3 regions of the Pseudomonas sp. LB3P31 genome follow, and region 2 is predicted to be linked to each of the others. Evidence: predicted binding sites of a transcription regulator. Region 2 holds the regulator's gene; each other region holds the start of a gene.
What was found. Region 2 encodes sigma-54, which starts transcription at its own class of promoters, with help from an activator protein. Its sites were predicted from a motif close to ANTGGCATNNANNTTGCTNT; they were not measured.

Region 1: a site for sigma-54 is predicted at 9,541-9,560, ahead of ACYZTK_RS19450 (pilin). Genes of this name have one in related genera too.
Region 3: a site for sigma-54 is predicted at 1,831-1,850, ahead of glnA (type I glutamate--ammonia ligase). Genes of this name have one in related genera too.

The regions. Positions count from the first base shown of each region.
Region 1 covers NZ_CM142710.1:4,273,706-4,284,309, reverse strand. Annotated here, with positions in the region: gene pgi (glucose-6-phosphate isomerase) at 1-703, shown strand, start outside; gene acs (acetate--CoA ligase) at 900-2,837, shown strand; gene ACYZTK_RS19475 (oxygenase MpaB family protein) at 2,899-3,771, shown strand; gene ACYZTK_RS19470 (class I SAM-dependent rRNA methyltransferase) at 3,819-4,835, shown strand; gene ACYZTK_RS19465 (DUF748 domain-containing protein) at 4,929-7,880, shown strand; gene ACYZTK_RS19460 (DUF2845 domain-containing protein) at 7,883-8,176, shown strand; gene ACYZTK_RS19455 (BON domain-containing protein) at 8,397-8,753, opposite strand; gene ACYZTK_RS19450 (pilin) at 9,075-9,494, opposite strand; gene pilB (type IV-A pilus assembly ATPase PilB) at 9,721-10,604, shown strand, end outside.
Region 2 covers NZ_CM142710.1:2,463,975-2,474,578, forward strand. Annotated here, with positions in the region: gene ACYZTK_RS11270 (KpsF/GutQ family sugar-phosphate isomerase) at 1-662, shown strand, start outside; gene ACYZTK_RS11275 (KdsC family phosphatase) at 662-1,186, shown strand; gene lptC (LPS export ABC transporter periplasmic protein LptC) at 1,194-1,766, shown strand; gene lptA (lipopolysaccharide transport periplasmic protein LptA) at 1,753-2,301, shown strand; gene lptB (LPS export ABC transporter ATP-binding protein) at 2,301-3,026, shown strand; gene ACYZTK_RS11295 (RNA polymerase factor sigma-54) at 3,210-4,703, shown strand; gene hpf (ribosome hibernation-promoting factor, HPF/YfiA family) at 4,777-5,085, shown strand; gene ptsN (PTS IIA-like nitrogen regulatory protein PtsN) at 5,098-5,562, shown strand; gene rapZ (RNase adapter RapZ) at 5,565-6,422, shown strand; gene ACYZTK_RS11315 (HPr family phosphocarrier protein) at 6,438-6,713, shown strand; gene ACYZTK_RS11320 (ZIP family metal transporter) at 6,850-7,743, opposite strand; gene ACYZTK_RS11325 (superoxide dismutase) at 7,773-8,384, opposite strand; gene ACYZTK_RS11330 (hypothetical protein) at 8,387-8,827, opposite strand; gene pmbA (metalloprotease PmbA) at 9,111-10,457, opposite strand; gene yjgA (ribosome biogenesis factor YjgA) at 10,566-10,604, shown strand, end outside.
Region 3 covers NZ_CM142710.1:3,031,659-3,042,262, reverse strand. Annotated here, with positions in the region: gene glnA (type I glutamate--ammonia ligase) at 330-1,736, opposite strand; gene thiI (tRNA uracil 4-sulfurtransferase ThiI) at 2,065-3,519, shown strand; gene typA (translational GTPase TypA) at 3,659-5,479, shown strand; gene ACYZTK_RS13735 (YkgJ family cysteine cluster protein) at 5,638-6,078, opposite strand; gene ACYZTK_RS13730 (glycogen/starch/alpha-glucan phosphorylase) at 6,338-8,788, shown strand; gene ACYZTK_RS13725 (DUF2339 domain-containing protein) at 8,953-10,604, shown strand, end outside.

The sequences.
Region 1 (10,604 bases), 1.8 Mb from region 2:
GGCGTTGCTCGGTGTCTGGTACGGCAACTTCTGGGGCGCGCAGAGTCACGCGATCCTGCCGTACGACCACTACCTGCGTAACATCACCAAGCATCTGCAACAGCTGGACATGGAATCCAACGGCAAGAGCGTCCGTCAGGATGGCACGCCGGTTTCCACCGAGACCGGTCCGGTTATCTGGGGCGGCGTAGGTTGCAACGGGCAGCACGCCTATCACCAGTTGCTGCACCAGGGCACCCAACTGATCCCGGCCGACTTCATCGTGCCGATTGTCAGCTTCAACCCGGTGTCCGACCATCACCAGTGGCTGTACGCCAACTGCTTGTCGCAAAGCCAGGCACTGATGCTCGGCAAGACCCTTGCCGAGGCCGAAACCGAGCTGCGTGACAAAGGCATGAGCGAAGAAGAAGTGCACAAGATCGCTCCGCACAAGGTGATCCCGGGCAACCGTCCGAGCAACACCATCGTGGTCGAGCGTATCAGCCCGCGTCGTCTCGGCGCGCTGGTGGCAATGTACGAACATAAAGTGTTCGTGCAGAGCGTTATCTGGGGCATTAATGCCTTTGACCAGTGGGGTGTGGAGCTGGGCAAGGAACTGGGCAAAGGCGTCTACAACCGCCTGGTGGGCAGCGAAGAAACTCCGGCTGACGATGCTTCTACCCAGGGTTTGATCAACTACTTCCGTGGTCGTCACCGCGGGTGATTTAAAGCAAAACTCCTCTCCCCTGTGGGAGCGGGCTTGCTCGCGAAAGCGGTGGGTCAGTCACCATCATTGTTGACTGCCCCACCGCTTTCGCGAGCAAGCCCGCTCCCACATTGGTTTTGTGTATAACTTGAACCCGCTGTGCACTCGGCGCATCTTTATGGCTTGTTTACCCAAACAAGCATAAGGAACCGTCATGTTCGATATCAGCACGTTCCCCAAAGCCGATGCCGTCCGCCGGGCTGCGAATCTGAGTCAGGACGACTACCAGCGCCTGTACCGCCAGTCCATCGACCACCCCAGCACCTTCTGGGCCGAACAGGCCACTCGCTTCCTCGACTGGAGCGCACCCTGGGAGACCGTGCAGCGCTATAACATGAAAACCGGTGAAGCCAGCTGGTTTGCCGGGGGCCAGTTGAACGTCAGCTACAACTGCATCGATCGCCATCTGCAACAACGCGGCGATCAGGTTGCAATCATCTGGGAAGGCGACGATCCCGTCGATTCCGTGCAAATCACCTACAGCAAGCTTCACCACCACGTCTGTCGCCTGGCCAACGTGCTCAAAAGCCGTGGCGTGAAAAAAGGCGATCGGGTGTGCATCTACATGCCGATGATCCCGGAAGCCGCCTACGCCATGCTCGCCTGCACGCGGATCGGCGCAGTGCATTCGGTGGTGTTCGGCGGATTCTCCCCGGACTCGGTCCGCGACCGCATTCTCGATGCTGACTGCCGCACCGTGATCACCGCCGATGAAGGCGTGCGCGGCGGTAAAGTCGTGCCGCTCAAAGCCAAAGTCGACCAGGCCCTGCAAAGCTGCCCTGACGTCAGCACGGTTATTGTGGTCGAGCGCACCCAGGGCGACGTGGATTGGGTCGAGGGGCGTGATCTCTGGTATCACCAGGCCGTGCGCGACGTCAGCGACGATTGCCCGCCTGAACCGATGGACGCCGAAGACCCGCTGTTCATCCTCTACACCTCCGGCAGCACCGGCAAACCCAAAGGAGTCCTGCACACCACCGGCGGCTATCTGCTGCAAGCAGCGATGACCTTCAAGTACGTACTCGATTACCGCGACAACGAAGTCTTCTGGTGCACCGCCGATGTCGGCTGGGTCACCGGTCACAGTTACATCGTCTATGGGCCGCTGGCCAACGGTGCGACCACGCTGATATTCGAAGGCGTGCCGAGTTACCCCAGCAGTTCGCGCTTCTGGCAGGTAATCGACAAACACCAGGTCAACATCTTTTACACCGCCCCGACTGCCCTGCGCTCGCTGATGCGTGAAGGCCCTGAACCCTTGAAGGAAACCTCCCGCGCGAGCCTCAGATTACTCGGCAGCGTCGGTGAGCCGATCAATCCGGAGGCGTGGGATTGGTATTTCAACGTCGTAGGCGAGCAGCGCTGTCCAATCGTGGATACCTGGTGGCAGACCGAGACCGGCGGCATCATGCTCAGCCCCCTGGTCAGCGCCCAGCGGATCAAGCCTGGCTGTGCCACTCAGCCGATGTTTGGCGTGCAACCGGTACTGCTCGATGAAGTCGGCAAGGAAATCAAAGGCGCCGGCAGCGGCGTGCTGGCGATCAAATCCAGCTGGCCGGCACAGATCCGCAGCGTCTACGGCGATCCCCAGCGGATGGTCGACACGTACTTCAAGCCCTACCCTGGCTACTATTTCACCGGCGACGGCGCGCGCCGCGACGAAGATGGCGATTACTGGATCACCGGGCGTATTGATGATGTGATTAACGTGTCAGGGCATCGCATTGGCACCGCAGAAGTCGAGAGTGCGCTGGTGCTGCATGACAGCATTGCCGAGGCCGCCGTGGTGGGTTATCCACACGACCTCAAGGGCCAGGGCATCTACGCCTTTGTCACGCCGATGAATGGCACCGAGCCCAATGATCAGTTGAAGAAGGAACTGCTGGAGCATGTCAGCAAGGAAATTGGCAGTTTTGCCAAACCCGACCTGATCCAGTGGGCGCCAGCCTTGCCGAAAACCCGTTCAGGCAAGATCATGCGCCGCATCCTGCGCAAGATCGCCTGCAATGAGCTCGACAGCCTGGGCGACACCTCGACCCTGGCCGACCCAGGCGTGGTAGAGGATCTGGTGGATAGACGGCTGAACCAGTAACGAATTTGCTGGAGCCGGCTTGCAGGCTCCTACAGCCCCATTTATTTGCCACAGAGTCTCCATGGAATTCATCCGTACCCGCATCGAAACCCAGATCATGAGCCTGACCGGGCTGTCCCTGGGCAAGCTCGACCTGGAAAACCCCAAAGGCGATCCCGGGCTGTTCGGCCCCGACTCGGTAAGCTGGCAGGTGCATGGCGATTTCAGCAGCATGTTGATTGGCGGCATCAGCGCCCTGATGTTGCAGGCCTTGCATCCCCTGGCGCTGGCGGGAGTGTGGGACCACTCGAATTTTCGCGAGGACATGCTCGGCCGCTTGCGCCGCACCGGCCAGTTCATCTCTGGCACCACCTTCGGCTCGCGCAAGGATGCCGACTGGCTGATCGAGAAGGTTCGCACCATCCATCTGCAGGTCACCGGCACCGCGCCCGATGGCCGACCTTACGCCGCCAGCGATCCGGATCTGCTGACCTGGGTGCATGTGGCGGAAGTCAGCAACTTCCTCGCGGCGCATCTGCGCTACCGCAACCCGCAGTTGTCGCTGGCCGATCAGGATCGCTATTACGCCGAAATCGCCCTGGTCGCCGAACGCCTGGGCGCCCGGGATGTGCCCCGCTCCAGGCAGGAAATAGCCGACTACCTGGACCGCATTCGCCCACAGCTGCTGTGCGATGAGCGCAGTCGCGAAGTGTTGCGACTGCTGTTGAACGCCCCGTCCCCCAGCCGTCTGGCCAAGCCATTCGGTGGGCTGATGATGCAGGCCGGGATCGACCTGCTGCCGGATTGGGCCAGTGACATGCTGGGCGTGAGTCAGAGCCCACTGCAGCGTAAGCTGATCCGCGCCAGCGTCAACCGCAGCGCGCCGATGCTGCGCTGGGCGGTGCGTAACGGTTCGGTGCAGCGGGCGAAGCGCAGGATGGGACTGCTCAGCTGACAAACTGCTAAACTCCCGCGCCAAATTCCTTCTGCAAGGCGCCCAGCATGTCTTCCTTGAATCAGGCGCTGCGCGCCGCCCTAGATCAGCGCCAGGATCTGCTTGCCGAGCTGCATCAACAAGGCACCGATTGCTATCGCCTGTTCCATGGCAGCCAGGAAGGCGCCGGCGGCCTGACCATCGACCGCTACGGCCCGCAACTGCTGGTGCAAAGCTTCCATCAAGCGCTGGAACGCGAAGCGCTGCTCGAATTGCACGCAACCATCAATCAGTACCTGAACCTCGACACTCTGCTGGTCTACAACGACCGCTCCCGGGGCAATTCGCGAATTGATCGCGAAGACACCGTATACCGCGCCGACGAAGCCGCGCTGCAAGACCTGGTCGGCCACGAGTGGGGGTTGAACTACCGGGTGCGCGGCCGTCACGCCGGGCAAGATCCCCTGCTGTTCCTCGACCTGCGCAACACCCGCGGCTGGGTCAAGGCGCATAGCCAAGGCAAGAGCGTGCTCAACCTGTTCGCCTACACCTGTGGCGTCGGGCTCAGCGCCGCAGCCGGCGGCGCGCGGGAGGTGTGCAACCTGGACTTCGCCGAAGGCAACCTGGCGGTCGGGCGTGAAAACGGCCTGCTGAACCTGCAACTGCCGGCCATGGAATTCATCCAGTCCGATTATTTCCCGGCGATCCGCCAATTGGCCGGCCTGCCCATCAGCCAGCGTCGCGGTCAGAAGCTGCCCAGCTATCCGCGCCTGGAGCAGCGTCAGTACGACCTGGTGCTGCTTGATCCACCCGCCTGGGCCAAGAGCGCGTTCGGCACCGTCGACCTGCTGCGCGACTATCAGAGCCTGCTCAAGCCGGCCTTGCTGAGCACGGCAGATAACGGCGTGCTGATCTGCTGTAACAACCTGGCGAAAGTCAGCATGGACGACTGGCGCGAGCAGGTTTTGCGCTGCGCCGAAAAGGCCGGGCGCCCGGTTCGCGAATGGACCGTGATGGCTCCCGGCGCGGACTTTCCGTCAATGGACCAGCAGCCACCGCTGAAAACCCTGATCCTGCAACTCTGAAATTCCCTGACACTTTCAGATAAATCCTATAGGGCGTGAGCACTTCGGAACCAGAATGGCGTGCCATACTCCAAGGCACTCCGATTCAGACAGATGAAGCCGCACATGCCCAAAGGATTGATACGCGCTATTGGCGCCTTGTTGACTGCTCTGGCTCTCTACAGCCTGCTGGGGTTTCTGATTTTGCCGGGCATCGCGTTGCGGGTCGCCAACCAGCAATTGGCCAACTACGCAGCGGTGCCCGCCCACATCCAGCGCATTGAACTCAATCCGTTCAGCCTGGAAGTAACGCTTTGGGGCCTGATCATTGGCGAGCCGGGCAAGGAACAGGTCGGTTTCGAGCGGCTCTATGCCAACCTGCAACTCGACAGCCTGTGGACCAAGGCGCTGCACCTGTCCGACGTCGAGCTGGATAAACCCAAGACCGAAATCCTGTTCGACAAAGACGGCAAACTCAATCTGCTCGGCCTTTTCAAAATCCCGGCCAGCGAACCGACCCCGACCGACCCGAACGCAAAGCCATTTCCGCTGCGGATCGAGCGGATAAAACTGGCCGATGGTCTGGTGCATTTCAAGGATGCCCGGCCGAGCGAACCTATCGAGTTTCTCTACGACAAGCTCGACTTCGAACTGAAAAACCTCAGCACCCTGCCCGAAGACAGCGCCGACATGACGCTCGTGGCCGCGGGCCCCAACGGCGGGCAAATCGACTGGACCGGTAATTTCAGCCTTATACCCATCGCCTCCGAGGGCAAGCTGAAGATCACCGACGGCAAGATGAAGGCCTTCTGGCCTTACGTACGCGACTCCGTGCCCTTGGTACTCGAAAACGGCATCTACAGCCTGAGTACCGATTACAAACTCAATTTGTCCAAGGAAACCGAGCTGCTGCTGAGCAACCTCTCGCTCAATGTCGCGCCCTTCGCGATCAAAGCCCCGGACGGCCGGCAACTGGTCAAACTGGAACGCCTGGACGTTACTGAAACGTCCATCGATCTGGCCAGGCAACAAGTCGTTGTCGGCAAGATCCGCAGCAACAAACTGGAAACATGGGCTGCGCTGGAAGCCGATGGCCAACTCGACTGGCAGAAGCTGTTCGCCAGCCAACCGTCCAAAGCAGCCGCCAAAGCCAAAGCCGAACCGGCCAGCGCACCAGCGGCCGCCGACTCACCGAAACCCGAGCCGGCAGCGCCAAGCAAACCCTGGCAAGTGCTGCTCAAGGATGTGCAACTGCGCAATTACCAGGTGCATCTGGCGGACCGCAAGGCCCAGCCTGCCGTCGAGCTGGACATCAGCCCGCTGAACGTCGACCTGCAGAATTTCGACAGCCTCAACGGCTCGCCTTTCAACCTAAAGCTCGACACCGGGGTCGGCAAGCAAGGCAAGCTCACGGCAGACGGCGTGGTCAACCTGGCTCCGGTCAGCGCCAAACTGAAAGTGCAGACCAAGGACATCGACCTGCGAGTCGCCCAATCGTATATCAACCCGTTCATTCGCCTGGAACTGCGCAGCGGCATGCTCGGCAGTGACCTGGCGGTCGACCTGAAAAGCACCGAACCCCTGGCGCTCAGCGTCACCGGCCGGGCCCAGGTCGACCAACTGCACACCCTCGACACGCTAAAGACCCGTGACTTCCTCAAGTGGCAGCAACTGGTGCTCGAAGGCCTGAACTACCAACACGGCGACAGCCTGTCGATCGACAAGGTCAACCTGTTCCAGCCCTACGTGCGTTTCATGATCAACGACGACCGCACCACCAACGTCGATGACCTGCTGATTCCGCAGCCTGCAGATTCTGGCAGCAAGACCGCCGCAGCCAAACCGGCGAGCAAGGACAAACCGCTGGGGATCCATGTCGGCGGCATTGCCATCAACGATGGCTCGGCGAATTTCGCCGACTTCAGCCTGACGCCGAATTTTGCCACGGCCGTCCAGCAGCTCAACGGCTCCATCGGCACCATCGACAGCCGTCAGGTGAAACCCGCCAGCGTCGACATCAAGGGCAAGGTCGATCGCTACGCACCGGTGACCATCAAGGGCGCGGTGAATCCGTTCGACCCGATGGCCAGCCTCGATATCGCCACCAGCTTCAAGCGAGTGGAGCTGACCACGCTGACGCCCTACTCCGGCAAGTTTGCCGGGTATCGCATCCGCAAGGGCCGGCTCAACCTCGACCTGCACTACATGATCACCAAAGGCCAGCTCAAGGCCGAAAACAAGGTGGTGGTCGAACAGCTGCAACTGGGAGAAAAAGTCGACAGTCCGGACGCCGTGAGCCTGCCGTTGAAACTGGCGATCGCCCTGCTCAAGGACGTTGATGGCAAGATTTCCATCGAGCTGCCCGTCACCGGCGACCTGAACAATCCGCAGTTCAGCGTGATGCCGATCGTCTGGCAAACCCTGCGCAACCTGATCGTCAAAGCCGCCGCCGCGCCATTCAAGATGATTGCCGGCCTGGTCAGTGGTGGTGGCTCGCAGGACCTGGGAACCGTCTCGTTCGCCCCAGGCTCCAGCGACTTGAGCAAGGACGCCGAGGCTGCCTTGGTCAAGCTGTCCCAGGCCCTCAAGGAGCGTCCGGCGCTGCGTCTGGAAATCGAAGGCACTGCCGCAGCCAGCAGCGATGGCCCACTGCTCGCCGAGCAACGCCTGGAGCGCGAATACCAGTACAACTACTACAAGATGCTCCAGCGTCGCGGTGACAAAGTACCGGCCAAGGCCGGGTTACTGGACGTGCCGGACAGCGAAAAAGGGCCGCTGCTGGAAGGGATCTACCGTACTCGCCTGAAAATCCAGCCGCCTGCCGAATGGAAGGACCTGGGCAAGGAAGAACGTACCGCAAAAATGCGCGACGGCGTGATCAAGTTCTGGAGCTCCAATGACGTGCTGTTGCGTCAGCTGGGGCAGGACCGCGCCAGCAGCATCAAGGATTATCTGGTCGACAAGGGCCAACTGGCCGACGAGCGCGTGTACTTCATCGACGCAAGCCTGGGTGAAGCGCAGAGCGATGGCCGGGTGATTACGCCGCTGCATCTGGATGCCGAATGACGATGCGGCGATGGACGCTTGGCCTGGCGCTGCTGGTGCTCGCCGGGCAGGCGTCGGCGGCCGACACCCTGCGCTGTGGCAGTCAGTTGATCAGCGTTGGAGACCGGTCGGGGGAAGTGCTGCAAAAATGCGGGGAGCCTGTTGCACGGGATGCGTTGGGCTACAAGCGCAGCGCCAACCGGCGTGAGGAGTATCAGGTGGAGGAATGGACCTACGGGCCGCACGGCGGCATGTATCAGTTCCTGAAGTTCGAAGGCAATCGGCTGGTGCAGATCACCAGCAAGCGCGGGCTTTGAGGATCAAAAGATCGCAGCCTCGTTTCACTCGACAGCTCCTACATGTGAAACGAGGCTGCGATCTTTTACTGAAGGCACAATAAAACAGGCCCCGACACGAATGCCAGGGCCTGTAATGGTCACATCCTTATGACCTTTCGCATGAACTCCAAAGCGGCAACAGACGTATCTCTCGGCCCGTCTGTCGCGCCTTCTCCCGGTCCAGGCGAGAAGTCTTGCCTTAGTCGGCTTTCAGGCCGTCAGCGGAGACCGCTTTGACGCCTTTGATTTTCTTGGCGATAGCCACGGCGGTGGTTTTCTGAGCGTCAGTCACCGCTACGGTGGACGACAGGGACACTACGCCTTTGTTGGTTTCGACTTTGATGTCGGTACCAGGAATGCCTTTTTCGGTAACCAGGTCAGCTTTGACTTTGGTAGTGATCCAGGTGTCAGAAGTAGCTTCTTTGGCTTGTGTCACTTCACCAGCAGCCAGCACCATTGGTGCCTGGGTAGCCTGGGTGTTTTGTGCAAATGCCGAACCGGCCATGGTCAGGGTCAGCGCGGTAGCAGCAGCGGCAGTGATAGCGAACTTCTTCATACGAGTAACTCCTGTTTTTTCTGGAAAGTCTGCTGCATGTCTTGTCAGCAGGGTTACTGGGTATGTTGCGAACGCTGTGCCAACTTTGAGACAGTCAATTTTTCCTTATTAATCATGTAGTTATGAAAAACGCCAATTTCCGGAATCATGCAATTTGCATGAGTTGGAAATTATCGACATGCAAGTTGCAGGTTTTGGCGTGGGCCTAAGGCCATGAATTGTGGGGTTTTTTTGAAATTACCCAGAGCGCACCCAAAAAAATACCCCGCCTCTGTAACAAGGCGGGGTATTCACAGGTTATGCAGACACCGAATTCAACGCTTATGTGTTGGCGACACCTGTGCAGCCCTTAGGCGCGTACTGCTGTTCAACTTCGGTAGCGCAAGTCCAACCAGTCGTAGCTGAGCGGGTCAGCGTGATCTTTTTACCAACGACAGGAGCCGGAGCATTGGCAATTGTGCACGCAATGCTACCCACGCCTGTACTGCCTGTGCCCGTCGAAGCGGTTACGCAGTTTGAGGTCGTTGCGTTGAACGCAGCAGTCGATGAAGCGATGTCGGTACCTTGATTCATCGCATCCTCAAAAGGCACCTTCAACGCGGAGATCTCCGCCAGACCCGCTGTCACCTTCGCCCGGGCCTGATACTTCGAATACGCGGGTAGTGCAAACGTCGCCAGAATCCCGATGATCGCCACCACGATCAACAGCTCGATCAGGGTAAAACCTTTTTGGCTATTCATAGACAAGCTCCATGCATGAGTCGGAATCTCATGATCTGAATTAACTCCAGCACAGCCCATGCCAATTGCCTGATACCGAGCAGGCTTGGGCGCCAGGTCGTCATAGCACTCTCGACAGCCCTGGAAAACCGCACTATCTGACACTTTTTGTCACTTCAACAGGCGTGGTTTGGCTCCGTCCCTTGACTAGGCTATAAGTCATGAACTGTCTGCGTCCGGTATCCCAATGAATGACATCGCTCTTAGCGGCCTGGCCAAACAATTGGTCCTGGCCGAACTGCTGACTGACAAAAGCGCGCAACAGGCGTATCAGCAAGCCCAACGCAACCGCATCTCACTGGTCAGCCATCTGGTGCAGAACAAGCTGGTGAAGAGCCGGCAGGTGGCGGAAATCGCCTCCGAGCATTTCGGCATGGCCCTGTTCGACCTTAATGCCCTGGATAAAGAAGCGCTGCCCAAGGGCCTGGTCAGCGAGAAGCTGGTTCGCCAGCACCACGTCCTGCCCCTGTGGCGACGGGGCAACAAGCTGTTCATCGGGGTATCCGACCCAACCAATCACCAGGTCATCAACGACATCCAGTTCAGTACCGGGCTGACCACCGAGGCGATCCTGGTCGAGGACGACAAGCTCAGCGATGCCATCGACAAGCTGTTCGATACCCACTCCACCGGGCTGGAAGACATGGCCGACGTGGACCTTGACGGCGTCGACATCGAATCTGCCGACGAGCGCAATATGGACGTCGTCCCGGGACAGGATGCCGATGACGCGCCGGTAGTGCGTTTTGTCCACAAGATGTTGCTCGACGCGATCAAGACCGGCTCTTCCGACCTGCACTTCGAGCCCTACGAAAAGACCTACCGCGTGCGGATGCGTACCGATGGCATGCTGCGCGAAGTCGCCAAGCCACCGATTCAGCTGGCGGGGCGCATTGCGGCACGCCTGAAGGTCATGGCCAGCCTCGACATCTCCGAGCGGCGCAAGCCCCAGGATGGGCGGATCAAAATGCGCTTGTCCAAGAGCAAGTCCATCGACTTCCGGGTCAACACCCTGCCGACCCTGTGGGGCGAGAAAGTGGTGATCCGGATCCTCGATCCGTCCAGCGCCCA
Region 2 (10,604 bases):
CTGAAATCGTCACCCTGTTGCCGCTGATCAAACGCCTGGGCATCCAGCTGATCAGCGTGACCGGCAACCCCGACTCGACGCTGGCCAAGGCCGCCGAAGTCAACCTCAACGTGCACGTCGAACACGAAGCCTGCCCGCTGAACCTGGCGCCCACCTCGTCCACCACGGCGGCGCTGGTCATGGGTGATGCCCTGGCCGTTGCACTGCTGGAGGCGCGCGGCTTCACCGCAGAAGACTTCGCCTTCTCCCACCCTGGTGGCGCGCTTGGCCGTCGCCTGTTGCTCAAAGTGGAAAATGTCATGCACGCCGGGGACGCCCTGCCGCAAGTGCAACGCGGCACCCTGCTCAAGGACGCGCTGATGGAAATGACGCGCAAGGGCCTGGGCATGACCGCGATCGTCGAAGCCGACGGCAAGCTGGCCGGGATCTTCACCGACGGTGATTTGCGTCGCACTTTGGATCGCGCCATCGACATCCATCACGCCACCATCGATCAGGTCATGACTGTTCACGGCAAAACCGCGCGCGCCGAAATGCTCGCCGCCGAAGCCTTGAAGATCATGGAAGACAACCGAATCAACGCCCTGGTGGTCGTAGACAAGGAGGATCGCCCTGTTGGCGCCTTCAACCTCTCCGACTTGCTGCGCGCAGGAGTCATGTAATGAGCAACGATCTGCTGCAACGTGGCAAGCATATCAAGCTGGCGATTTTCGACGTCGACGGAGTCCTCACCGATGGACGCCTGTACTTCCTTGAAGACGGCAGTGAATTCAAGACCTTCAATACCCTCGACGGCCAAGGCATCAAGATGTTGATGGCAGCCGGCCTCCAGACCGCTATCATCAGCGGTCGCACGACCCCGGTGGTTGAGCGCCGGGCAAAAAACCTCGGCATTCCCCATCTGTATCAGGGCCGCGAAGACAAACTGGTAGTGCTGGACGAGCTTCTCGCCCAACTCGGCCTAAGCTATGAACAAGTTGCCTACCTCGGCGACGACTTGCCTGACCTGCCGGTGATACGCCGCGTCGGCCTGGGCATGGCGGTGGCCAACGCGGCCAGCTTCGTGCGTGAACATGCTGACGGCATCACCCAAGCCCGCGGTGGCGAGGGTGCCGCTCGCGAGTTCTGCGAATTGATCCTGCGCGCCCAGGGCCGCCTCGATGCGGCGAATGCCGCGTACCTGTGAGCCAACTATGCTGAGCAAAAAGTTTCGCAACATACTGCTGTTCGGCTGCATCGCCGCGATCTTTGCGGCCGTGGGCTACTGGAACATCAGCCCGGAACGCTTCCTCGACCAGCCGAAAGTGGCCGTCGATGAAAGCGCGATCGACTATTACGCCCTGAACGCCCACAGCGTGCAGTTCCTCCCGGACGGCAAACTGCAGTACGAGATGACGTCGGACAAGGTCGAACACCTTAAAGCCACGGAAGTGACGCTGCTGACCAACCCGGACCTGAACATGTTTCGCGGCACCGAGTTTCCCTGGCACGTGCAGAGCGAACGCGGAGAAGTGAATCCGGATGGTACCGAGGTGGAACTGATCGACTCGGTGCGCATCACACGTTTCGACGAGAAAAACCGCAAGACGCTGATTACCACCACCCGCATGACCGTGTTCCCGAAGCAGCAATATGCGCAGACGGAGCAACCCGTTAGAATCGACGGCGCCGGTGGCGTGTCGACTGGTACGGGAATGAAGGCGTATTTGAAAGAAAGCAGGATACACCTGCTATCGAACGTAAGAGGACAGTATGAGGCTCGTTAAAACCCTCCCTATTTTGCTCAGCCTGGGCGCAGCACTGGGAAGCGTGAGCGCCTGGGCTCTGCCGAACGATCAAGAGCAGCCTATCCGCATTCAGGCCGACGACGCCCAACTGGACGACAAGAATGGCATCGCCACCTACAAAGGTGACGTCATCATCACCCAGGGTTCGATGAAGGTGACCGGCAATACCGTGACCATCACCCGCACCCCGGCTGGCGATATCGACGTGGTGACTTCGGTCGGCAACCTGGCTTACTTCGAGCAGCTTCAGACCCAGGGTGACACCAAGCCTGTGCAGGGTTACGGCGTCACGATCCAGTATCACGCCTCGCAGAACCGCGTCGTGCTGATTGATCGCGCCAAGGTCATCGACAAGGACAACAACGTCACCCAGGGCGAGAAAATCGTCTACGACACGGTCAAGAAGCTTGCGAGCGCCGGCCGTGCCACGGGCAACAAGGTCACCGAATCGCGTCCGCGCATCGACATGGTGATCCAGCCCAAGCCGAAAAACGACCAGAAAAAGGCCAATTAATGGCAACTCTGAAAGCTCAGCATCTGGCCAAGGCTTACAAGAGCCGCCAGGTCGTGCGCGACGTCAGCCTGTCGATTGACAGCGGTCAGATCGTCGGGCTCCTCGGCCCTAACGGCGCCGGCAAGACCACCTGCTTCTATATGATCGTCGGCCTGGTGCAGGCCGATCAGGGCCGCGTGCTGATCGACGACCTGGACGTCAGCCATCAGCCAATGCACGGCCGTGCCAAGGCCGGTATTGGCTATCTCCCGCAAGAAGCGTCGATCTTCCGCAAATTGTCGGTGGCCGATAACATCATGGCCATCCTCGAGACCCGCAAGGAGCTCGACAAGGCCGGTCGGCGCAAGGAGCTGGAGAGCCTGCTGCAGGAATTCCACATTAGCCATATCCGCGACAACCTCGGCATGAGCCTGTCGGGCGGCGAGCGTCGCCGGGTGGAGATTGCCCGGGCGCTGGCGACCAATCCGAAGTTCATCCTGCTCGACGAACCTTTCGCCGGCGTGGACCCGATCTCGGTAGGCGATATCAAGCAGATCATCCATCACCTCAAGGCCAAGGGCATTGGCGTGCTCATCACTGACCACAACGTCCGTGAAACCCTGGACATCTGCGAGACCGCCTACATCGTCAACGATGGCCAGCTGATCGCCGAGGGCGACTCTGCCACCATCCTGGCCAACGACCTGGTCAAGGAAGTTTATCTGGGCCACGAGTTCCGCCTTTAAGCGCTGCGGTGCCTGGCCAGTCGCCCGGGCGCTCGACACTCTAAAAAATCAATACTTTTTTATTGTTACAGCGCTCTAGGCAAACACTGCAATATCGGGCATATAATTTGCTTAAGTTTGGCGCTCCGGCGCCCTGTAGTGGATGGCGCATGCGCGCCGGCGAATAAGGTTTAAGCCCCTGCCATGAAACCATCGCTAGTCTTGAGAATGGGCCAGCAGCTGACGATGACTCCTCAGCTGCAACAGGCCATCCGCCTGCTCCAATTGTCGACCCTGGACCTGCAGCAGGAAATCCAGGAGGCGCTGGAGTCCAACCCGATGCTCGAACGCCAGGAAGAAGGCGACGACTTCGACAATGCCGATCCCTTGGCCGACAAAGCCGAGCAGCAACCCAACGCCGACGTTTCGGAGCCGTCCTATCAGGAAACCGCGCCGACGGTAGACAATCTCGAGGAAGGCGACTGGAACGAGCGCATTCCCAACGAGCTACCCGTTGATACCGCGTGGGAAGATGTCTACCAGACCAGCGCCAGCAGCCTGCCAAGCAACGATGATGACGAGTGGGACTTCACCACCCGCACATCGGCCGGCGAAAGCCTGCAGAGCCACCTGCTGTGGCAACTGAACCTCGCGCCGATGTCCGACACTGATCGCCTGATCGCCGTCACCCTGATCGACTGCATCAACAATCAGGGCTACCTGGACGAAACCCTCGAGGAAATTCTCGAAGCCTTCGACCCGGAACTGGACATCGAACTGGACGAAATCGAAGCCGTTCTGCACCGCATCCAGCAATTCGAACCGGCCGGCATCGGCGCTCGCAACCTGGGCGAATGCCTGCTGCTGCAATTGCGCCAGCTGTCCGCCAAGACCCCTTGGCTTACTGAAGCCAAGCGCCTGGTCACGGACTACATCGATCTGCTGGGCAGCCGCGACTATAGCCAGTTGATGCGGCGGATGAAGCTTAAGGAAGACGAACTGCGCCAGGTCATCGAGCTGGTCCAGAGCCTCAACCCGCGTCCCGGCTCGCAGATTGAGTCGAGCGAAGCCGAGTACGTGGTTCCGGACGTGATCGTGCGCAAGGACAACGAACGCTGGCTGGTGGAACTCAACCAGGAATCGGTGCCGAAGCTGCGGGTCAACGCCCAGTACGCCGGTTTCGTTCGCCGCGCGGACACCAGTGCCGACAACACGTTCATGCGCAATCAGTTGCAGGAAGCCCGCTGGTTCATCAAGAGCCTGCAGAGCCGCAACGAAACCCTGATGAAAGTTGCCACCCAGATCGTCGAGCATCAACGCGGTTTTCTGGAGTACGGCGACGAAGCGATGAAGCCGCTGGTACTGCATGACATCGCCGAAGCAGTCGGCATGCATGAATCGACGATTTCACGGGTGACCACGCAGAAGTTCATGCATACCCCACGGGGCATTTATGAACTGAAATACTTTTTCTCCAGCCACGTCAGCACCTCCGAAGGCGGCGAATGCTCGTCCACGGCGATCCGCGCGATCATCAAAAAACTGGTTGCGGCGGAAAATCAGAAAAAGCCGTTGAGTGACAGCAAGATCGCTGGTTTACTGGAGGCACAAGGCATTCAGGTGGCTCGCCGCACCGTCGCCAAGTACCGCGAATCCCTTGGGATCGCGCCTTCGAGCGAACGCAAGCGGTTGATGTAAGCCACGCCACAGCGTTCCAGTGGCAGATCATCTGGTCTGCCGCTTTATGCACTGGCAACGAAGGAGAAGCTGTATGCAAGTCAACATCAGTGGACACCAGCTGGAAGTTACCGAACCCCTGCGCACCTATATCGGCGAAAAACTCGCCCGTTTAGAGAGGCATTTCGACAAGATAACCAACGTGCAAGTCACGATGAACGTCGAGAAGCTCAAGCAGAAAATCGAAGCCACCTTGCATATTCCCGGCGGGGAAGTGGTCGCCAATGCCGAGCATGACGATATGTATGCCGCCATCGACCTGCTGACCGACAAGCTGGATCGCCAACTCAAAAAGCATAAGGAAAAGACCCAGAGCCTCCTCCAGGGCGCAACCGGTCGTTAACACTCCCAACCCATGATCCGACTTGAAAGTATCCTGACCCCCGGCCGTTCCCTCGTGAACGTGCCGGGCGGCAGTAAAAAGAAAGCCCTCGAGCAAATTGCCAACCTTATCCATAAAGAAGTACCGGATCTGGAGATGCAAGATGTCTTCGAGGCTCTGATCGCCCGTGAAAAACTCGGCTCGACCGGTTTTGGCAACGGCATCGCCATCCCCCACTGTCGTCTCAAGGGCTGCGCGTCACCTGTCAGTGCCTTGATGCACCTCGACGCCCCTATCGATTTCGACGCCATCGACGGCGCCCCGGTTGACCTGCTGTTTGTGCTGCTGGTCCCGCAAGCGGCCACCGATGCGCACCTGGAGCTCCTGCGCCAGATCGCCAGCATGCTGGATCGCAAGGAAGTTCGCGAAAAACTGCGCAGCGCCCCGAGCAATGAAGCCTTGTACCAGGTCGTCCTGGACGAGCAGAACGGTCATTAATCATGCGCTTGATCATTGTCAGTGGCCGTTCCGGCTCAGGTAAAAGCACTGCCCTCGATGTCCTTGAAGACAGCGGGTACTACTGCATCGACAACTTACCTGCCGGGCTGTTGCCAGAGCTGGCCGAACGAGCACTGATTCACACCGAGCTTGCGCAACCGCTGGTGGCCGTGTCGATCGACGCGCGCAACCTGCCAAGCCACCTGTCGCGCTTTCCAGAATTGCTGGAAGAGGTCCGCAGCCGGCATATCAAGTGTGATGTGCTGTATCTGGACGCCGACGAGGAAACCCTGCTCAAGCGTTTTTCGGAGACCCGTCGCCGGCATCCGCTGAGCAATGCCAATCGTTCGCTGGCCGAGGCCATTCAGGACGAGTCCAACTTGCTCGGGCCGATTGCCGACCTGGCCGACCTCAAGGTCAATACCACCAACCTGAACCTGTATCAGCTGCGCGATACCATCAAATTGCGGCTGTTGAACCAGCCCGAGCCGGGCACCGCGTTCCTGGTCGAGTCCTTTGGCTTCAAGCGTGGCATGCCGGTGGATGCCGATCTGGTGTTCGACGTGCGCTGCCTGCCCAACCCGTATTGGAAACCGGAACTGCGCGAGCAATCCGGGCTTGATCAACCGGTAGCCGATTACCTGGCGGCGCAACCGGATGTCGAGGAAATGTTCCAGGACATCTCCAGCTACCTGCTCAAATGGTTGCCGCGCTTCGCTGCCAGCAACCGTGCGTATGTCACCATTGCCATTGGCTGCACCGGCGGGCATCACCGCTCCGTCTACCTGACCGAACGTCTGGGCCAGGTTCTGCAACAATCCCTGAAGAACGTCCAGGTCCGCCACCGCGACCTCAGCTAAAGGATTCACATCGCGATGCCTGCTCTGGAAATCGAAATCATCAACAAGCTGGGCCTGCATGCTCGCGCTTCTGCAAAATTTGTCGGGGTTGCTGGGCAGTTCAAGGATTGCACTATCAGGGTCGGGCGCACGCCGGAATCCACGGTCGACGGCAAGAGCATCATGGCGATGATGATGTTGGCGGCTGGCAAGGGCACAAAAATTTATTTGAGTACGGAAGGCGAACAGGCGGATGAAGCGCTGGCTGCGCTCGTTAATTTGATCAATAACTACTTCGACGAAGGCGAGTAATGCTTGCCACGTAGCAGCTGCCGAAGTGGGAGCAAAGCGTGCTCGCGATTGGGGGCTCGTTTTCAATATTGGTGGTGACTGACACGCCGTAATCGCGAGCAAGCTTTGCTCCCACCTGCGATCTCTTGATCTTGCCTCAACCCAGCGCCGTATCCATCACCATCATCAAACAAAACCCGACCAGCAGCCCCAGGCTCGCCAGTTTGTCGTGACCATTGCGCCGCGACTCGGGGATCACTTCATGCGTGACCACCAGCAACATCGCCCCCGCCGCCAATGCCAATCCCAGCGGCAGCAACAGCTCGGCCAGGCTTACCAGCCACGCACACAGCAGCGCGAATATCGGCTCAACCAGACCTGACGCCGCGCCGATCAGGAAGGCCTTGACCCTGGACATCCCTGCCCCGGCCAGTACTAGCGCAATCACCAACCCTTCCGGCACATCCTGCAGCGCGATACCCATCGCCAGGCTGTCGGCATCAGGCATGCCACCCCCGGCCGACACCCCCACCGCCATGCCTTCCGGAATGTTGTGGGCGATGATTGCAAAGACAAACAGCCAGATCCGCGGTGGAATCACCGGTCGCTCCAGCGTGCCAACCAACATTTCCGGGCTGGCCCGGGAGACTTTTCGGTCTACCAGGTACAAACCCAGAGCGCCGAGCATGATGCCAAAGCTGATCAGGCCACTGGCCGCCCAAGGCGTGAGGCCCAGGCTTTCGGCGGCAGAGATCCCTGGCACGATCAGCGAAAACGCGGTCGCCGCCAGCATCACCCCAGCGCCAAACCCGAGCAGCGTATCGCTGACGGTTTGCGGCATACGCCGAATCACCAGTACCGGCACTGCGCCCAACGCCGTACCCAAGGCGCAGATGGCCCCACCCTGCAAGGCGCGCAGCAGTTTCGGCTCAAGGTCCAGCCACGCCAGTCCCTGCGCAACCAGCAAGGACGTGCCCGCCAGGAGTAACAGCGATCCCAGAGCGTAACGGAACATCCGCCCACTCCCGATCGCCAGCGTTTCAGTGCCCATAATCAGCCTTGGTGTTTTTTATTGAAGACTCAACCCAGGGCCGCCTGGTAGCGCGCCGCGACTTCGGGCCAATTGATCACGTTGTAGAACGCATTGATGTATTCCGGGCGACGATTCTGGTACTGCAGGTAGTACGCATGCTCCCAGACATCCAGGCCGAGGATCGGCGTATTGCCATTCATCAGCGGGCTGTCCTGGTTGCCACTGCTTTCCACGACCAGGGTCTTTTGCGGGGTTACGCTCAGCCACGCCCAGCCACTGCCGAAACGGGTGAGCGCAGCCTTGGTGAAAGCCTCTTTGAAACTGTCGAGCCCGCCCAATTGCTCAGCGATTGCCTTGGCCAGCGCGCCATCAGGTGCGCCGCCACCGTGCGGGGCCATAACTTCCCAGAACAGCGAATGGTTGGCATGACCTCCCCCTTGGTTGATCACGGCGGCACGGAGTTTTTCCGGAAGCTGCTGCACGCCTGACACCAGCTTTTCCACCGGCCACTCGGCGAACTCGGTGCCCTCGACGGCAGCGTTCAGGTTGTTGATGTAGGTCTGGTGGTGCTTGGTGTAGTGGATCTCCATGGTCTTGGCATCAATGTGCGGTTCCAGGGCATCGTAGGCGTAGGGCAAGGCAGGCAAGGTGAAAGCCATGTTCAATGAACTCCATGATGAAGTGGCGCAGGCCGGTTGGCAGTTGCAACGGCACCGATGTGCAGCAGGCGGTGAGTACGTGGGTATTCACCGTGCTCGCTGATGAAATTCAGCAGCTCGACGTAGGTCTTGCTGCTCTGGCGCAGTGCCGCTTCGCGCAAGGCTGGCGCCAGTCGAGTGTCCTGCATGGTCTGCAACAAACGCTGGTGGATGGCACACAGGTACTCAGCACTCTCCTCCGGCTGATTAAGGCGCAGGTGCAAGTCCGCCAGGTTGTGGTGGGAAATGACGCAGGCCGCCACCGCTTCGTCGGCATCCGCCCAGCGCTCGAACAACACCTGGGCCAGCGCCAGTGCCTGCAAGTAAGCCTCGCGGGCATCGACCAGTTCACCCTGCATGAAACAGCGATTTGCTCTTTCGATCGTGCGTTTCCAGTGCTCCATGGTGAGCCTCCAAAACGGTAGCGGTGATTACACGAAAAGCAGGATTCATGACCCATGGCTAATTATGTAATGAGACTCATTATTAGGTGATAATGAGAACCAAAACAAGCGGCAGGATTCTGGATGGTCTTCTGTGGGAGCAAAGCTTGCTCGCGATGACAATTGCAGAGCCGCCATCGCGAGCAAGCTTTGCTCCCAAAGATGTGTGCCAGGTGTGATGTGCAGGCAAAAAAAAAAGCGCGCCACCCAGTGGGTGGCGCGCCTGTTTATGCAACGGTAAACATCAGCTACCAGCTACGGTCATCCGCTCGATCAATACCGACCCAGTGCGAATATTGCTGCGCAGTTCCAGGTCATTACCCACCGCAACGATCTGCTTGAACATATCGCGCATGTTGCCGGCGATGGTCACCTCCTGCACCGCGAACTGAATTTCGCCGTTCTCGACCCAGTAGCCGGCCGCGCCACGGGAGTAGTCGCCCGTGACCATGTTCAGGCCCTGCCCCATCAACTCGGTGACCAGCAAGCCACGGCCCATGCGGCGCAGCAAGGCAGCCTGATCTTCGTCGCCATGGGTGACGAACAGGTTGTGCACGCCGCCGGAATTGGCGGTACTCGGCATCCCCAGCTTACGACCGGAGTACGTACCAAGGATGTACGACACCAACTCGCCCTTCTCGACGAACGGCTTGGCATAGGTCGCAAGACCATCACCGTCGAACGCCGAACTGCCCATGGCGCGCATCAAATGCGGCCGCTCATCGATGGTCAGCCATTCCGGGAACAGCTTCTGCCCCAGGGTGCCTTCGAGAAACGACGATTTGCGATACAGGCTGCCACCGGAAATGGCCGAGAGGAAACTGCCGAACAAGCCGCCGGCCAGTTCCGCGGAAAACAGTACAGGCACTTCGCAGGTGGGGACCGGGCGCGCACCGAGCCGGCTCGCAGCCCGCTGTGCCGCGCGCTGGCCAATACTCACCGGGTCCGCCAGCAGGTTGCCCTGACGGCTCACGTCGTACCAGTAATCACGCTGCATCTGGCCATCGGCTTCGGCGATCATCACACAGCTCAGGCTGTGACGGGTCGACGCATAACCGCCGATAAACCCGTGACTGTTGCCGTACACACGGCAGCCCTGGTGAGTGCTGAGCGTGGTGCCGTCGGCGTTCTTGATCCGGCTATCGGTTTCAAACGCCGCTGCTTCACAGGTCAAGGCCATCTCGATGGCTTGTTCCGGAGTGATGTCCCATTGGTGGAACAGGTCGAAATCCTTCAGGTCCTTGGCCATCAGCGCGGCATCGGCCAGGCCCGAGGCTTCGTCCTCGGAGGTGTGCTTGGCAATGGCCAGCGCGGCAGCGACGGTTTCGCGGATCGCTTCCGGGCCACTGGCCGAAGTGCTCGCCGAACCTTTGCGCTGGCCGACATACAAGGTGATGCCGAAGCCCTGATCGCGGTTGAACTCGACAGTCTCGACCTCACGCTGGCGTACCGAAGTGGACAGGCCCTGCTCCAGGGACACCGCCACTTCACAGGCACTGGCACCCTGACGCTTGGCTTCAGCGATGATCTGCTCGACTTGTTCCTGCAGTGCCGGCAACGCTTTCGGGCCGACGCTTTCAACTGCACTCATGCTGTTCTCCACTCAAATTCTGCTTTCGGCGAGGGTCATCGAGCGACCGGGCCGGACAAGCGGCCCCCGACTGGTTATCATGGCGGCGTTTCTTTGCGGACGGCCACCATGGTTGATTCTTACGACGACTCCCTCGATACGGGAGAA
Region 3 (10,604 bases), 570 kb from region 2:
AGAAGGGCGGTTTGAAGCTGGGGTTCGTCAGGGGACGGTTCGACCTGCCAGTGCTTGGTCGGGTCGGGTACCGGGCCGCTGGAAGTGGCGGCGCTGACGGTAGTCAGCGCCCCGCCGCATAACGCTAGCGAACAAAAAAAGCTCAATGCTGGGTGCATATTCTGATCCTCCTGGAAAGAGTCGCAATTGTAGAGCAACGCCCCTGGGCGGGCTTCACTGAACTGTTTTCAAGAAACTGCAAAGCCGTCCGCTGTGAAATCCCAGGAATAAAAAAAGGCCTCCCGAAGGAGGCCTCTCTTAGTCACGCCGCTAACGCAGGCGCTACCGGATCAGCAGCTGTAGTACAGCTCGTATTCCAGTGGGTGTACGAAGGTGCGAACCTTGATTTCTTCTTCGCTTTTCAGAGCGATGTAAGCGTCGATGAAATCGTCGGAGAACACGCCGCCTTTGGTCAGGAACGCACGACCTTTGTCCAGCTCTTCCAGGGCTTCTTTCAGGCTTCCGCAAACTTGTGGGATCTCTTTCGCCTCTTCAGGCGGCAGGTCGTACAGGTTTTTGTCAGCTGCGTCGCCAGGGTGAGTCTTGTTCTGGATACCGTCCAGGCCAGCCATTACCAGGGCAGCGAAAGCCAGGTACGGGTTAGCTGCCGGATCCGGGAAGCGAGCTTCGATACGGCGAGCGCGTGGGCTCGACACGTAAGGAATACGGATCGAAGCGGAGCGGTTGCGAGCCGAGTAGGCCAGCATTACTGGAGCTTCGAAACCTGGGACCAGACGCTTGTAGGAGTTGGTCGACGGGTTGGTGAAGCCGTTCAGGGCCTTACCGTGCTTGATGATGCCGCCGATGAAGTACAGGGCGGTGTCGGACAGGCCGGCATAACCTTCGCCAGCGAAGGTGTTCTTGCCATCTTTGGCGATGGACAGGTGAACGTGCATACCCGAACCGTTATCGCCGTACAGAGGCTTAGGCATGAAGGTCGCGGTGCGGCCGTAAGCGACGGCAACGTTGTGCACGCAGTACTTCAGGGTCTGAACTTCGTCAGCCTTGGCGACCAGGGTGTTGAACTTCACACCGATTTCGTTTTGGCCGGCAGTTGCCACTTCGTGGTGGTGAACTTCGATAACCAGGCCCATTTCTTCCATGGCGTTGCACATGGAGGTACGGATTTCGTGGTCGTGGTCAAACGGTGGAACCGGGAAGTAGCCGCCTTTGATGCCTGGACGGTGGCCATGGTTGCCGCCTTCGATGTCCTGGTCGGACATCCACGAGCCTTGCTCGGAGAAAATCTTGAACATCGAGCCGGAGATGTCGGACTTGAACTTCACTTGGTCGAAGATGAAGAACTCTGGCTCCGGGCCAACGAATACGGTGTCGCCGATACCGGTCGACTTCAGGTATTCCTCGGCACGCTTGGCGATCGCACGTGGGTCGCGGTCGTAGCCCTGCATGGTCGAAGGCTCGATCACGTCGCAGACGATGATCAGCGTTGGGTCTTCGGTGAACGGGTCGAGAACGGCAGTGCTGTCGTCTGGCAGCAGGATCATGTCCGAGGCTTCGATGCCTTTCCAGCCTTCGATGGAGGAACCGTCGAACATTTTGCCTTCTTCGAAGAAAGCGTCATCCAGCGCGTCGCGAGCCGGCATGGTCACGTGGTGCTGAGTGCCTTTGGTGTCCGTGAAGCGCAGATCAATCCACTTGACGTCATGATCTTTGATGAGTTGAACCGACTTCGACATAGTGTCCTCCGGGTGGAATAGGGCTGGTAGTGGATGCCCTTAAATGTTTGTGATGCCGGCGCGCATACTCGGCCAAGGCAACCTGCCTCACAAGGGAGCAAATTGCATGCCAGTGCCCCACCATGGGTTTTTTGCCCCAAATTCATCCTTATATAGATGTTTCGGTCGGCAAAATTGAAAACCGCGCCCTGTTATGTGGCGCATAATCCCACAAACGACCCGTTTTGGTGCGCGCGAAACCTTCTGCATATTAACTGGTTAAACCTTGAGCAATTTCCGCTATAATCCGCGCCCCCCTTTTTCGGCTGGCCCAGCGCGCGCTGTTTTCATGAAACTAATCGTAAAAGTCTTTCCCGAGATCACCATCAAGAGCCGCCCGGTACGGATGCGTTTCATCCGCCAGTTGGCCAAGAACATTCGCACCGTGCTCCGCGACCTGGACCCGGCCGTGGTGGTGAACGGTGTGTGGGACAATCTCGAGCTGGAAACCCGCGTGAGCGAGCCCAAGGCCCTGAAGGATATGACCGAGCGCCTGAGCTGCATGCCGGGCATCGCGCATTTCCTGCAGGTCGACGAATACCCGCTGGGGGACTTCGACGACATCGTTGCCAAGTGCAAACTGCACTTCGGCGAGTCCCTGGCCGGGAAGATTTTTTCGGTGCGCTGCAAGCGTGCCGGCAAGCATGAATTCACCTCGATGGACGTCGAGAAATACGTCGGCAGCCAGCTGCGTCGTCAGTGCGGCGCCGCCGGAATCTCGCTTAAAGAGCCGCAAATCGAAGTTCGCATCGAAATTCGCGACAAACGGTTGTTCGTGATCCACAACCAGCACAACAGCATTGGCGGTTATCCGCTGGGTGCCCTGGAACAGACACTTGTGCTGATGTCCGGTGGCTTCGATTCCACCGTTGCCGCGTACCAGATCATGCGCCGCGGCCTGATGAGCCATTTCTGCTTCTTCAACCTGGGCGGACGGGCCCATGAACTGGGCGTGATGGAAGTCGCGCACTTCATCTGGAAGAAGTACGGCAGCTCCCAACGCGTGTTATTTGTCAGTGTGCCGTTCGAGGAAGTACTGGGAGAAATTCTCGGGAAAGTCGATAACAGTCATATGGGCGTAGTTTTGAAGCGTATGATGTTGCGCGCTGCTTCCCGTATTGCCGATCGGCTGGAGATCGAGGCGCTGGTCACCGGTGAAGCGATTTCCCAGGTGTCGAGCCAGACGCTGCCGAACCTGTCCGTGATCGACTGCGTGACTGACAAGCTGGTCTTGCGACCGCTGATTGCCAGCCACAAGCAGGACATCATCGATCTGGCGAACGAAATCGGCACTGCCGATTTCGCCAAGCACATGCCGGAATACTGCGGGGTCATCTCGGTGAACCCCAAGACCCACGCCAAGCGTCCGCGTGTGGAGCACGAAGAGAAAGAATTCGACATGGCGGTTCTCGAGCGTGCGCTCGAGAACGCCAAGCTGGTACCGATCGATCGCGTGATCGACGAATTGGGCCAGGACTTGCAGATCGAAGAAGTCAGCGAAGCACTGGCGGGCCAGATCGTCATCGACATCCGTCATCCGGATGCCGCTGAAGACGACCCGATGGCGCTCGCTGGCATTGAGGTACAGACGATGCCGTTTTATGCACTGAACGCTCGTTTCAAGGAACTGGACCCTACTCGCCAGTACCTGCTGTATTGCGACAAAGGCGTGATGAGTCGCCTGCATGCCCACCATTTGCTCAGTGAGGGGCATGCCAATGTGCGCGTTTATCGACCGAGCTAAGAGCCCGGGGCTGTTTGCCTGTGGCCTGCGTCACCGGCCCCCCGACTCTGCCGTCAAGCTGTAACGGCTAGGCCTGACTCTACTGTTAATCGCTGCCAAGACTTGTCAGCACACCGAATCCTCTGATCGAGATACACAAGTGATCGAAAATCTACGCAACATCGCCATCATTGCTCACGTTGACCATGGTAAAACCACCCTGGTAGACAAACTCTTGCGTCAATCCGGCACCCTGGAGCGCAACGAGCTCAACGACGAGCGCGTGATGGACTCCAACGACCAGGAGAAAGAGCGCGGTATTACCATTCTGGCGAAAAACACCGCCATCAACTGGAACGGCTACCACATCAACATCGTGGACACCCCGGGCCACGCCGACTTCGGCGGCGAAGTTGAACGTGTAATGTCGATGGTTGACTCCGTTCTGTTGCTGGTTGACGCTCAAGACGGCCCTATGCCGCAAACCCGTTTCGTGACCAAGAAGGCTTTCGAAGCCGGCCTGCGTCCGATCGTGGTGATCAACAAGGTCGACCGTCCAGGCGCGCGTCCGGACTGGGTTCTGGACCAGATCTTCGACCTGTTCGACAACCTCGGTGCTACCGAAGAACAGCTGGACTTCAAAGTCGTCTACGCCTCGGCCCTGAACGGCATTGCCGGTCTGGAACACACCGACATGGCTGAAGACATGACCCCGCTGTACCAGTCGATCGTCGACAACGTACCGGCACCGCAAGTTGACCGTGACGGCCCGTTCCAGATGCAAATCTCGGCACTGGACTACAACAGCTTCCTGGGCATCATCGGCGTTGGCCGTATCGCTCGTGGTCGCGTCAAGCCGAACACCCAGGTTGTTGCGATCGACGCCGACGGCAAGCGCCGCAACGGCCGTATCCTGAAGCTGATGGGTCACCACGGTCTGCACCGCATCGACGTTGAAGAAGCAGCTGCCGGCGACATCGTCTGCATCAGCGGCTTCGAGTCGCTGTTCATCTCCGACACTCTGTGTGACCCACAGAACGTTGAAGCGATGAAGCCGCTGACCGTTGACGAACCAACCGTTTCGATGACCTTCCAGGTTAACGACTCGCCGTTCTGCGGCCGTGAAGGCAAGTTCGTCACCAGCCGTAACATCAAGGAACGTCTGGACAAAGAGCTGCTCTACAACGTTGCCCTGCGCGTTGAAGAAGGCGACACCGCCGACAAGTTCAAAGTGTCTGGCCGTGGTGAGCTGCACTTGTCCGTACTGATCGAAACCATGCGTCGCGAAGGCTTCGAAATGGGTGTTGGTCGTCCGGAAGTGATCATCCGCATGGTTGACGGCGTCAAGCACGAACCGTACGAAAACGTGACCATCGACCTGCCAGAAGAATCGCAAGGTTCGATCATGGAACAGATCGGTATCCGTAAAGGCGACCTGACCAACATGGTTCCGGATGGCAAGGGCCGTGTGCGCCTTGAGTACAACATCCCGGCTCGTGGCCTGATCGGTTTCCGTAACGAGTTCCTGACCCTGACCTCCGGTGCAGGCATCCTGACCTCGATCTTCGACCGTTACGACGTGATGAAGTCCGGCGACATGTCCGGCCGTCAGAACGGCGTGCTGGTTTCGGTTGCTACCGGTAAGGCTCTGACTTACTCGCTGGAAACCCTGCAAGCTCGCGGCAAACTGTTCCTCGGTCACGGTGAAGACGTGTACGAAGGTCAAATCGTCGGCATCAACAGCCGCGACAACGACCTGGGCGTCAACCCAACCAAAGGCAAGAAGCTCGACAACATGCGTGCCTCGGGTAAAGACGAAACCATCGCTCTGGTTCCGCCTATCCGTTTCACCCTGGAGCAGGCTCTGGAATTCGTTCAAGAAGACGAATTGTGCGAAGTCACTCCTAAGTCCATCCGTCTTCGCAAGAAGATCCTGGGCGAAAGCGAGCGTACCCGCGCTGCCAAGAAGTCCGGTAACTAAGTCATTTAGTTAGCAGACAAAAAAACGCCCCCGATCGCGAGATCGGGGGCGTTTTTGTTTGTCTGGATAAAAAATCAAAAGATCGCAGCCTTCGGCAGCTCCTACAGAGTTATGTGAACACCTGTAGGAGCTGCCGAAGGCTGCGATCTTTTTGGGGTTTAGAACTTCTCGAGGGTACGGCGGCTGCTACTGGTCTCGCGCACCACTTCTTTCGGCTTGTACGCGCAATACCCCGGCCGCGGGCCGATCTTCGGGTGATTGCGGCAAGTATCCGGGCGCTTTTCATAAATAGTGCACAGACGGCTCTTACGATCCAGGTACAGGCAATCGTTGTTGCTCATGCGCTGCAAGGTGAAGATCTCGGTCTTTTGGCTGTAACGCTCGACGATCCCTTCCTTCTGCAGGCGCTTGGCAATGTTTTTTGCCGGGTCGCCGCGCTCGAATTCATCGACGATGCCGATACGGATCAGGTCCTTGATCTTGACCTCGACCGGCAGGGTGCAGCAGCTGGACACACAAGATCCGCACATAGGCGCAGAATACTTGGCCCAGGTATCGAGGCGATCGATCTCCGCAGCGGCGATCAGGTTGGGTTTCATCATCGGTTGTTACCAGCGCGTGCATCAGGGCGCGCGATCATACCGGGACTGGTGGATTTTTGAACAACCTTTCGCCAGATTTTTTCATGCGTGGCTCAGCGGTCCCGGGAATCCGGCACGAGCCCTGCATTCTTTCCAGCACACGACAGGGTAATGTCGACCTATCTCGCTCTAACGGGAAATACTGCCGAACCAGATTCTCCACGGCCTGTCAGACCGTCTAGGCTCAACTACTTCACGCTCGCTCGAGGTCTAATCGATGACTCAAGAACCACTTGTTCGCGAAGCAGAGGTGGCCGCATTTCGCGACGCCGTCTTGACCAAACTCACCTACGCGGTGGGCAAAGACCCGGATCACGCCTTTGACCACGACTGGTTCGAAGCCATTGCCCTGGCGGCGCGCGATCATATGGTCGAGCACTGGATGGACCACACCCGGCAGATCTACCGCAAAGGCCAGAAGCGCGTTTATTACCTCTCCCTGGAATTCCTCATCGGCCGCCTGCTCTACGACAGCTTGAGCAACCTCGGCCTGCTCGACGTTGCTCGTGAAGCCCTGACCGAGCTGGGCGTCGACCTTGAGCGCATTCGCCTACTGGAACCCGATGCGGCACTGGGCAACGGTGGCCTCGGGCGTCTGGCGGCGTGCTTCATGGAAAGCATGTCGACCCTCGGCATCGCCGGCCATGGCTACGGAATTCGTTACGAGCACGGATTGTTCCGCCAGGCCATTGTCGACGGCTGGCAGCAGGAGCAGACCGAGCACTGGCTGGACTTCGGCAACCCGTGGGAATTCGAGCGGCCGGAAGTGGTGTACCCGATTGGTTTCGGCGGCAGTGTCGAGACCGTCACTGACGAGAACGGCAAGTCCAAGCAAGTCTGGACGCCAGTGGAAACCGTGCGCGCGATTGCCTACGACACCCCGGTAGTCGGCTGGCGCGGGGCAAGCGTCAACACACTGCGCCTGTGGCGTGCCCGCGCCATGGAAGACCTGCACCTGGAGCGCTTCAACGCCGGTGACCACTTGGGCGCCGTCGCTGAAGTTGCCCGGGCCGAAAGCATTTCCCGGGTCCTGTACCCGGCAGACAGCACTGAGGCCGGCCAGGAACTGCGCTTGCGTCAGGAGTATTTCTTCGTCGCGGCCTCGTTGCAGGATCTGCTGCGGCGCCATCGCAACATGCACACCTCGGTACTGACCCTGGGCGATCATGCGGCGATCCAGCTCAACGATACGCACCCTTCGATCGCCGTGGCTGAACTGATGCGCCAGCTGGTCGATGTCTATGACGTGGCATGGGATGCTGCGTGGCAGGTTACGGTCGATACGCTGTCGTACACCAACCACACGCTGCTGCCCGAAGCGCTGGAAACCTGGCCGGTCGGCCTGATGGAGCGCATGTTGCCGCGGCACATGCAGATCATCTACCTGATCAACGCCCAGCACATCGACTCGCTGCGGGCCAAAGGCATCCACGACTTCGACGTGTTGCGCGCGGTGTCGCTGATCGAGGAAGACAACGGCCGTCGCGTGCGCATGGGCAACCTCGCGTTCCTTGGATCCCACAGCGTCAATGGCGTGTCGGGCTTGCACACCCAGCTGATGCGCGAAACCGTGTTCTCCGAACTGCACAAGCTCTACCCGGAGCGAATCAACAACAAGACCAACGGCATCACTTTCCGCCGCTGGCTCTATCAGGCCAACTCCGAACTGACTTCGATGCTGGTGGATGCCCTGGGTCCGAACCTGCTGGATAACATCGAAGAACGCTTGGTCGAACTGGAGCCGTTCGCCGAGAAGCCAGCGTTCCGCAAGGCCTTCGCTGAACAACGACTGCACAGCAAGAAAGCCCTGGCCTACATCATTCACGAGCGACTGGGCATCGCGGTCAACCCGGCGGCGATGTTTGACGTACAGGTCAAGCGCATCCACGAATACAAGCGCCAGTTGCTCAACCTGCTGCACACCGTCGCCCTGTATCAGGCTATTCGTGCCGAGCCGGAGATCGATTGGGTACCCCGGGTGAAAATTTTCGCCGGCAAGGCCGCTGCCAGTTATCACCAGGCCAAGCTGATCATCAAGCTGACCAACGACATCGCCCGGGTGGTCAACAATGACCCGACCGTGCGCGGGCTGCTCAAGGTGGTGTTCCTGCCCAACTACAACGTCAGCCTGGCGGAGAGCATCATTCCGGCCGCGGATTTGTCGGAGCAGATTTCCACTGCCGGCTTCGAGGCGTCGGGTACCAGCAACATGAAGTTCGGCCTGAACGGCGCGCTGACCATCGGCACCCTCGACGGCGCCAACGTGGAAATGTGCGAGCGCATCGGTGCCGAGCACATGTTCATCTTCGGCCTCAGCGCCCAGCAGGTTGAAGCGCGCAAGCAGAACCACGAGTTCAATGCGACGCCGGATATCGCCGCGTCCCACCGCCTCAACGATGTGTTGCAGGCGATTCGCGGAGGGGTGTTCTCGCCGGATGATCCGTCCCGTTACGCGGGCTTGATCGATTCGCTGATCGACTACGACCGCTTCCTGGTCTGCGCCGATTTCAACTCCTACTGGGATGCGCAGATGCGCGTTGAGGCGCACTGGCATGATTCCAATGAATGGTGGCGTTCGGCGGTGTTGAATACTTCGCGGATGGGCTGGTTCTCATCCGACCGGACGATCCGCGAGTACGCCACGGATATCTGGAAAGCGTTGGAGTAAGTTTTCCAGCAGCTCGATATACTGGCTTGCCGGAAAAGATCGCAGCCTGCGGCAGCTCCTACAGGGAACATTGAGCCCCGTAGGAGCTGCCGCAGGCTGCGATCTTTTCATGTCGGGCTGCGCTAATCTTTCCGGGTTGGCTACTGCGCTTAGGGATATCGACCATGCAATGGATTTTCATGCTCATCGGGCTGGTGCTCGGCTGGATGCTCGACGAGTCGTTCAGCGATGCGCTGTTGGGCGCGTTGCTCGGCCTGGGCGTCGGTCATGCCATGCGTATTGGCCGTCTGGACTCGCAAGCCGCAGCGCAGCAGCTTGTGCTGCAGAAGACGCTAGTCGACCTGAGCGCGCTGCAGCAACGTCTGGCATCGCTCGAAACCCTTGGTATCCAGACACCCAATACAACCGCAGAGCTCGCGCCCGAATTCATTCTCGAAGACATCCCTGTCGAAGCGCCCGACCTGGTCTGGGAACTTCCGCCCGAACTCCAGCCGAATACCGCGGCAGCCGCTGAGGGCAGTCGCCCGCAGCCCGTCGATGCCTGGAGAGCCCAACCGGCCGCCCGTGAGCCACAGGAACCGGCGATCCCTCGCGGCCCCAACTTTATCGAACGTGCCATCAGCGGCGCCCGTGCCTGGTTGTTCGGCGGCAACACTGTGCTGCGAGTTGGCGTGGTGCTGTTGTTTTTCGGGCTGGCGTTCCTGCTGCGTTATGCCACCGAAGGCATGGTGGTGCCAATCGAACTGCGTTACGCCGGGGTGGCAGCGGCTGCGTTGGGTCTGCTCGGGCTGGGTTGGTGGCTGCGTTCGCGTAACAACCAATATGCGCTGATGTTGCAAGGCACCGGGATCGCGGTGCTGTACCTCACCGTGTTCGCCGCGATGCGCCTGCATCCACTGCTTGATCCCACAGCAGCCCTGGGCTTGCTGGTGGCGGTGACGGTGTTCTCGGCGATTCTCGCCATTACCCAGGATTCCCTGGGCCTGGCCGCCGCTGCGGCCCTGGGCGGATTCGCGGCGCCGATTCTGACGTCTACTGGTGCTGGGAGCCACGTCGCGCTGTTCAGCTACTTTGCGCTGCTCAATGCCGGCATCCTGGCCATCGCCTGGTTCAAGGCCTGGCGGTTGCTGAACCTGATCGGCTTCGTTGGCACCTTTGGCATCGGCTTCGCCTGGGGCTTGCGTTCTTATACGCCGGAACTGCTGTGGAGCACCGAGCCGTTCCTGATCCTGTTCTTCCTGATGTACCTGATCATCGGCCTGCTGTTCACCCGCCGGAAATTGCTGGAGATGAGCGACGCCCCCGAGGACGACAGTCGCGACGCTTTGCTGCGCTGGTCGGCGCGCAAGGGTGATTACGTTGATGGCACCATGCTGTTCGGCCCGCCGCTGGTGGGCTTCGGCTTGCAGTTCGCGCTGGTGCAGCATCTGGAGTTCGCCGCGGCGTTCAGTGCCTTGGCACTGGGCATGATCTACATGGGCCTGGCCCGTTGGCTGATGGGGGGCCGGGCGTTGCTGCTGGCGGAAACCTGCCTGGCACTTGGGGTGATCTTCGCCAGCCTGGCGATTCCCTTGGGTCTGGATGCGCGCTGGACGTCTGCTGCATGGGCCGTGGAGGGAGCAGGTATCTTCTGGCTCGGCCTGCGTCAGCAACGACCGTTGGCTCGTGCCTTTGCTTTGCTGCTGCAACTGGGCTCGTCGTTGGTGTTCCTCAGCGAGCTGCGTCCGGGTGACAGCAGTTTGCTCGCGGGCGCACCGCTGGGCGCGCTAATGCTGGGTGTGGCGTTACTGTTCAGCTTCTATCAACTGCGTGCAGC